2 linked regions of the Duganella dendranthematis genome follow. The protein of the gene in region 2 interacts with the protein of the main gene of each other region in a pairwise test. Links are inferred from orthologs where the notes say so. Each region holds a gene or a part of one and is shown on either strand. Other genes may lie near its edges.

The links. Proteins that work in one complex are often made in the same cells at the same time.
Region 1: the proteins of cysM (region 2) and accC interact in binary tests that used the Escherichia coli proteins (3 or more experiments, as listed by UniProt). The link is inferred for Duganella dendranthematis from one-to-one orthologs.

The regions. Positions count from the first base shown.
Region 1 is NZ_CP051684.1:1,442,698-1,445,525, forward strand. It holds accC (acetyl-CoA carboxylase biotin carboxylase subunit), read left to right. Parts: upstream 1-640; coding sequence 641-2,017; downstream 2,018-2,828. Other genes in the region: accB (acetyl-CoA carboxylase biotin carboxyl carrier protein), read left to right, coding at 68-535; prmA (50S ribosomal protein L11 methyltransferase), read left to right, coding at 2,020-2,828. UniProt on the Escherichia coli protein: This protein is a component of the acetyl coenzyme A carboxylase complex; first, biotin carboxylase catalyzes the carboxylation of the carrier protein and then the transcarboxylase transfers the carboxyl group to form malonyl-CoA.
Region 2 is NZ_CP051684.1:4,169,520-4,173,812, forward strand. What follows is about bases 729-3,485. They hold cysM (cysteine synthase CysM), read left to right. Parts: upstream 729-1,534; coding sequence 1,535-2,437; downstream 2,438-3,485. Other genes in these bases: HH213_RS19095 (FAD-dependent oxidoreductase), read right to left, coding at 729-1,385; HH213_RS19105 (hypothetical protein), read right to left, coding at 2,524-2,868; mltB (lytic murein transglycosylase B), read right to left, coding at 3,290-3,485. Also shown: more of HH213_RS19095, read right to left, coding at 1-728; more of mltB, read right to left, coding at 3,486-4,293. UniProt on the Escherichia coli protein: Two cysteine synthase enzymes are found. Both catalyze the same reaction. Cysteine synthase B can also use thiosulfate in place of sulfide to give cysteine thiosulfonate as a product.

The DNA.
Region 1 (2,828 bases), 2.7 Mb from region 2 along the record:
TTAGCGCGGTGACGTTCACAAGACGGCGCCGCTCACTCATATTAAAAGACATTCCTCTGGGGGTTACATGGATCTACGCAAGCTGAAGACCTTGATTGATTTGGTCGCAGAATCGGACATCGCCGAACTCGAAGTGACCGAAGGCGAAAGCAAAGTTCGCATCGTCAAATCGTCGGCGCTGCCGCAAAATCAGATGGTCATGATGCAGCCGCAAGCCATCCCGCAATACAGCGCCGCACCGTCCGCCGCGCCAGCCGCCGCAGCCGCCGCCCCAGCCCCAGCTGCGGCCGCCGAGCCAACCGGTCACATCGTCAAATCGCCGATGGTCGGCACCTTCTACCGCTCGTCTGCGCCCGGCGCGGCAGCATTCGTGGAAGTGGGCCAGTCGGTCAAGGAAGGCGAGACCCTGTGCATCATCGAAGCGATGAAGCTGCTGAACGAAATCGATGCCGACAAGTCCGGCACCATCACCCAGATCCTCGTCGAAAACGGCCAGCCGGTCGAGTACGGCCAACCGCTGTTTGTGATCGGCTAAGACAGGCCTGCGCCCTCCCCATCGGCGACGGGCGCGCCTGCTTGGTCCGCAATCCCTCCTCACCTGACGCAGCCAATCGGCGCTCACAGACATAGCGAACCTATCATGTTTGAAAAAATCCTCATTGCCAACCGCGGCGAAATTGCCCTCCGTATCCAGCGCGCTTGCCGCGAACTGGGCATCAAGACGGTCGTGGTCCACTCGGAAGCGGACAAAGACGCCAAATACGTGAAGTTGGCCGATGAATCGGTCTGTATCGGTCCGGCGCCATCGTCGCTGAGCTATCTGAACATGCCGGCCATCATCAGCGCCGCAGAAGTGACCGACGCCGAAGCGATTCACCCGGGCTACGGCTTCCTGTCGGAAAACGCCGACTTCGCCGAGCGCGTGGAAAAATCGGGCTTCGTCTTCATCGGCCCGCGTTCGGAATCGATCCGCACCATGGGTGACAAGGTCACCGCCAAGCAGACCATGATCAAGGCCGGCGTGCCGTGCGTGCCGGGCTCGGAAGGCGCACTGCCGGACGATCCGAAAGCCATCGTGCAGATCGCCCGCAAGGTCGGCTACCCGGTCATCATCAAGGCCGCCGGTGGTGGTGGCGGTCGCGGCATGCGCGTAGTGCATACCGAAGCGGCGCTGATCAACGCAGTGCAGATGACCAAGACCGAAGCCGGTACCGCCTTCGGCAATCCGGAAGTCTACATGGAGAAGTACCTGGAAAATCCGCGTCACGTGGAAATCCAGATCCTCGCCGACGAACACAAAAACGCCGTCTGGCTGGGCGAACGCGACTGCTCGATGCAGCGCCGCCACCAGAAGGTCATCGAGGAAGCGCCGGCGCCCGGCATTCCACGCAAGCTGATCGAAAAAGTCGGCGAACGCTGCGCTGAAGCCTGCCGCAAGATCGGCTACCGCGGCGCCGGCACCTTCGAGTTCCTATATGAGAACGGCGAGTTCTACTTCATCGAGATGAACACCCGCGTGCAGGTCGAACACCCGGTCACCGAAATGATCACCGGCATCGACATCGTGCAGGAACAGATCCGCATCGCCTGCGGCGAGAAGCTGCGCTTCCGCCAGCGCGACGTGATGCTGTCCGGCCACGCCATCGAGTGCCGCATCAACGCGGAAGACCCATTTAAATTTACGCCGTCGCCAGGCCGTATCACTTCCTGGCACGTGCCGGGCGGTCCGGGCGTGCGCGTCGACTCCCACTCGTACGCAGGCTATTATGTGCCACCGCACTACGATTCGATGATCGGCAAAGTCATCACCTACGGCGCCACCCGCGAGCAGGCCATCCGCCGCATGCAGATCGCGCTGTCGGAGATGGTTGTCGAAGGCATCTCGACCAACATCCCGCTGCACCGCGAGCTGATGGTCGACGCCCGTTTCATCGAAGGCGGCACCAACATCCATTACCTTGAACAGAAACTGGCGGATATGCCGGATCTGCACAAACTGAGTTTGAAAGCGCAATAAACATGAGCTGGACTGAAATCGTCATCGAAATCGCGCGTGACCACGCTGAAGCCCTGTCCGAGGCGCTGATGGACGTGGGCGCCCTGTCGGTTTCCGTGGAAGACGCGGACGAAGGCACCGACGCGGAAAAGCCGCTGTTCGGCGAGCCGGGCATGGAGCCGACCGAAGCGGCGTGGGATCACAGCCGCGTGGTCGCCCTGACCGACGAAGATGACGACCAGGCCGTGATCGTGGCCGCCGCCGCCGGCCAGATCGGCCTGACCACCCTGCCGAAGTTCACCACCCGCAAGGTGGAGGAGCAGGACTGGGTGCGTCTGACCCAATCGCAGTTCGCGCCTATTCCGATCGGCAAGAACATCTGGGTGGTGCCGTCGTGGCACGAAGCGCCGAATCCGGACGCGCTGATCCTGGAACTCGATCCAGGCCTGGCGTTCGGCACCGGCAGCCATCCGACCACCCGTCTGTGCATGGAGTGGCTGGAGGCCAATCCGGCCCCGGGCAAGGCCGTGCTGGACTACGGCTGCGGTTCCGGCATCCTGGCCATGGTGGCCAAGAAGGTTGGCGCCGGCGAAGTGGTGGGCGTGGACATCGATCCGCAAGCGATCGAGTCGGCGGCCGACAATGCTGTCCGCAACCATTGCGAGATCGAATTCTTCCTGCCGGATAGCTTCGCCGAGTCGCAGCACGCGACCCAGCGTTTCGACATCGTGGTCGCCAACATCCTGTCCAGCCCGCTGAAGCTGATGGCGCCGATGCTGTCCGGCCGCGTGGCCGACGGCGGTTCGCTGATCCTGTCGGGCGTGCTGGCGCG
Region 2 (4,293 bases):
CCGTCTTCGTCACCCTCCAGCGCGACGATTTCAGTCGTCGTGTGCAGCGAGATATTCGGCGTGGCGGCGATGCGGTCGATCAGGTAGCTGGACATGGTGGACGACAGGCTGTCCTTGCGGATCAGCATGTGTACCTTCTTGGCATAGCCCGCCAGGAACACCGCCGCCTGTCCAGCCGAGTTGCCGCCACCGACCAGGATGATTTCTTCCGTCTTGCACAGCTTGGCCTCGACCGGCGACGCCCAGTAGTACACGCCATTGCCCTCGAACTGCTTGAGGTTGGCCAGCGACGGCCGGCGGTAGCGCGCGCCGCACGATAGCACCACGGTCTTGGCCTTGAGCATTTGCAGGCTGCCGCACATTTCCACTTGCAGCGGATAGGTGTCGCACACCAGCCGTCCGGCCGGCGCCGGAATGGCGATCTCGACGCCGAACTTCTGCGCCTGTACGTAAGCGCGTCCAGCCAGCGCGCGGCCGGAAACGCCGGTCGGGAAGCCGAGGTAGTTTTCGATGCGCGCACTGGCGCCGGCCTGGCCGCCGTAAGCGCGGGTTTCCAGCGCCAGCACCGACAGGCCTTCCGACGCGGCGTACACGGCAGTCGCCAGCCCGGCCGGACCGGCGCCGACCACGATCACGTCCCACACCTTTTCGGTATCCAGTTCCGGCAGCATGCCGAGGCAGCGGCCGATGTCGACCACGGTCGGATTTCTCTTGACCGCGCCGTCCGGGCACACCACCAGCGGCAGCTCTTCCGACTTCGGTTCGTAATGCTTCATCAGGTCGGCGGCCTGCTGGTCGTGTTCCGGATCGAGCACCACATGCGGATGGCCGTTGGCCGCCAGGAAAGTTTGCAGCGTGTGAATGCGACCGTGGCCGCGCGGACCGACGATGACCGGTCCGCCCGACGCCTGCTCGATCAGGCCAACGCGGCGCAGGATCAGCGCCCGCACGATGCGCTCGCCCAGATCGGCATGCGCCACCAGCAACTGGCGCAGCGACTCCGACGGCACCACCAGCACTTCGACGTCGCCCACCGCATGGCCGTTGCCCAGCGCCGGCCGGCCCGACAGCTGCGCCACTTCGCCGCTGAACTGGCCGGGCAGGTGGGTGGTCACATACGAGGTGTTGCCGAGGCCGTCATAGCGGTTGACTTCGATGCCGCCCTTGAGCACCAGCATCAGGCCGAAACTGGTCTTGCCGGCTTCGAAAATCGTCTCGCGGTCCTTGAAGCACACCACATGGCCGAAGCGGTGCATGTGGCGGATGTCGGACGCACTCAGCGTCGGGAAAATCTGGTGTGCGCGCTGCTCCAGATCGAGCGTGGTGCGGGGCGTCGGCTCGTCCGGAGTTTCTTCCGGCAGGAGTTCGGAGGGGGAGGTAGCCATGGTGAATCCGGGGATGTGAAGATGGTTGCACAAGTGTTGCCAGTCTAGCCGATGCGGCACCCTCCGTGCAAAGTCTTATGGGGTAGTCGGCCGCTTTAAGGCAACTCGGCTAAAATGGTTGTTTTGGCGAACCTACACATAATAAGACGATGGCTTACAAGACCCTGCAAGATACGATCGGTAACACGCCGCTGGTGCAACTGACGCGCCTGCCCGGCGCCGACGCGGCCGCCCGCAACAACATCATCCTCGGCAAGCTGGAAGGCAACAATCCGGCCGGATCGGTCAAGGACCGCGCTGCGCTGTCGATGCTGATGCGGGCCGAAGAACGCGGCGACATCAAGCCGGGCGATACGCTGATCGAAGCCACCAGCGGCAACACCGGCATTGCGTTGGCGATGGCGGCCACCATTCGCGGCTACAAGATGTTGCTGCTGATGCCGGAAAACCTCAGCGTCGAGCGCCGCCAGAGCATGGCCGCCTACGGCGCGCAAATCATGCTGACGCCGAAAACCGGCGGCATGGAATACGCGCGCGACATGGCCGAGCAGCTGCAAAAAGATGGCAAAGGCATCATCCTCGACCAGTTCGCCAACCAGGACAACGCCCGCGCGCACTATGAAGGCACGGGCCCGGAAATCTGGCGCGATACCGATGGACGCGTGACCCACTTCGTCAGCGCCATGGGTACCACCGGCACCATCATGGGCACCTCGCGTTACCTGAAGGAACAGAATCCGGAGATTCAGATCATCGGCGCCGAGCCGGAAGAGGGTTCGTCGATTCCCGGCATCCGCAAATGGCCGGAAGCCTACCTGCCGAAAATCTACGACCGTTCGCGCGTCGACCGCGTGGAAGCCGTGTCGCAGGCAGCGGCCGAGCGCATGGCGCGCCGCATGGCGGCCGAGGAAGGCATCTTCTGCGGTATTTCAGCGGCCGGCGCCTGCGAGATTGCGCTGCGCATCTCGCAGACGGTGGAGAACGCCACCATCGTGTTCATCGTCTGCGACCGCGGCGACCGCTATCTGTCCACCGGTGTGTTTCCAGCTTAAAACGCCAGCGTCAACGCAACAACGCCCTCGTCCCTTGCGTAAAGGGAAGGAGGGCGTGCTGACAGGACTAAGTAACGCGGGCTGGATTAGCCGTTGTTGCTGCCGCCTGGGGTTTCGCCTTCTTTAGGCTTGAATTGCTTGTCGCTGATGCGGAACTTGTTGCGGCGGTCGCCCATCAAGTAACGCAGGTCACGGATGCTCAGATCGCTTACTTCGTGCATGCGAATCAGCAGCGACGCACCGACCGGCAAGCGGTGGTGACGGATTTTGCTGATCACAGGCGGTGCGACTTCCAGCGCGCGCGACAGCGCTGCGTCGTTTTTCAGGCGCAGGTTCTCGATCAACGTATCGAGCAGGCGGTTGGGATTGTATTGCAGCAGATCATCGCCATCCGCATCGTTGTTCATGTCTATGCCGACTTGGTTTGTCATGTCGTCTTTTCCTTCTGTAAAGTTGTCCTGCAAAGTACAACACTCGGAGCTTTGCTGCGTCAATGTCCATCCTTACCAAGGGAGAATTCACACACGGACACGGATTTCAGGATAACAAGTTTCATAATATATACACAATTGTACAACACTCCGCAATCTAATACTCAGCAGCAATACAAAAAAGCTCTTCCCGCAAGGTATTGTTGTCGGTCTGCAACATTGTGTGAGAATTATACACCGACTTGTGTGATAAGCTCAGTCGTGCACGCTTTGTTTATCGATTAAAGTTAATTGTATAACAATTGCGTTGTAAAGCAGCTCACTGAACACTGCGAATATCGCGAGTTTGAACAAACTATTGCCAAGTGTCAACAAAACAATACCGCGCATGACCGCACGGTACAAGTCGATTTACGCTTGCTTACATTCCTGAAGCGCTTGTTGACGTCAAAGGTGTGCCTGCGGCGCCGCTACGCTCCAGCCGTACCGTCCGTCCCAACTCCACCACCGACATCGCGTAGAAGTAGCTGCGGTTGTACTGCGTGATGGCAAAGAAGTTGGCGTTGGCCAGCCAGTATTCGGTCGGCTCGGCGCCATTCTGCAAGTCCACCAGACCATACAATTGATCCGGCGCCGGCGTGGCGGTGGTGACGCCGGCCGCGTTCAGTTCGCCGTTGCGGTACTTGGCCGTCAACCCCTGGTTCAGCAGGCTGTCCCAAGCGCGGTTGGGCGACACGGTGGCCGCATACACCGGCGGCCCGGCCAGCTCGCGCTGCCAGCCGTGCGCGGCCAGGAAGGCCGCCACGCTGCCGATCGCGTCGCTCGGGGAGTTCAGCAGATCGATGGTGCCGTTGCCGTCGAAGTCCACCGCATATTTCATCAGGCTGCTCGGCATGAATTGCGGCATGCCCAGCGCGCCAGCAAACGAGCCTTTCAGCGACAGCGGATCGGTGCCGCTCTGGCGCGCGAACAGCAGCGTGGCTTCCAGTTCGCCGCGGAAGAATTCCATCCGCTCACGGCGCTGCGGCGCTTCTGGATACGAGAACGCCAGTGTGGTGATGGCGTCCAGCACGCGGAAGCGGCCGGTGTTGCGGCCATACACGGTTTCCACGCCGATGATACCGACGATGATTTCGGCCGGCACGCCGTACAGCGATTCGGCGCGATTCAGCGCCTCGGCATTGTCGTTCCAGAACTTGATGCCGGCGTCGGTGCGCACCGGATCGATCATCAGCTTGCTGTAGGCTTGCCAGTTCTTCGGTTTGCCGGGCGGCGCCGGCTTGACCAGCTGCACGGCGGCGTCCACATAGCGGACTTGATTGATCAGCGTGGTCAGCTCGGCACGGTCGAAGCCGTCGCGGGTGGCGATGTCGTCGAGGAAGGCGCGCACTTCTTTCCAGTCGCCGAAGTTGACGAATTCGCCGG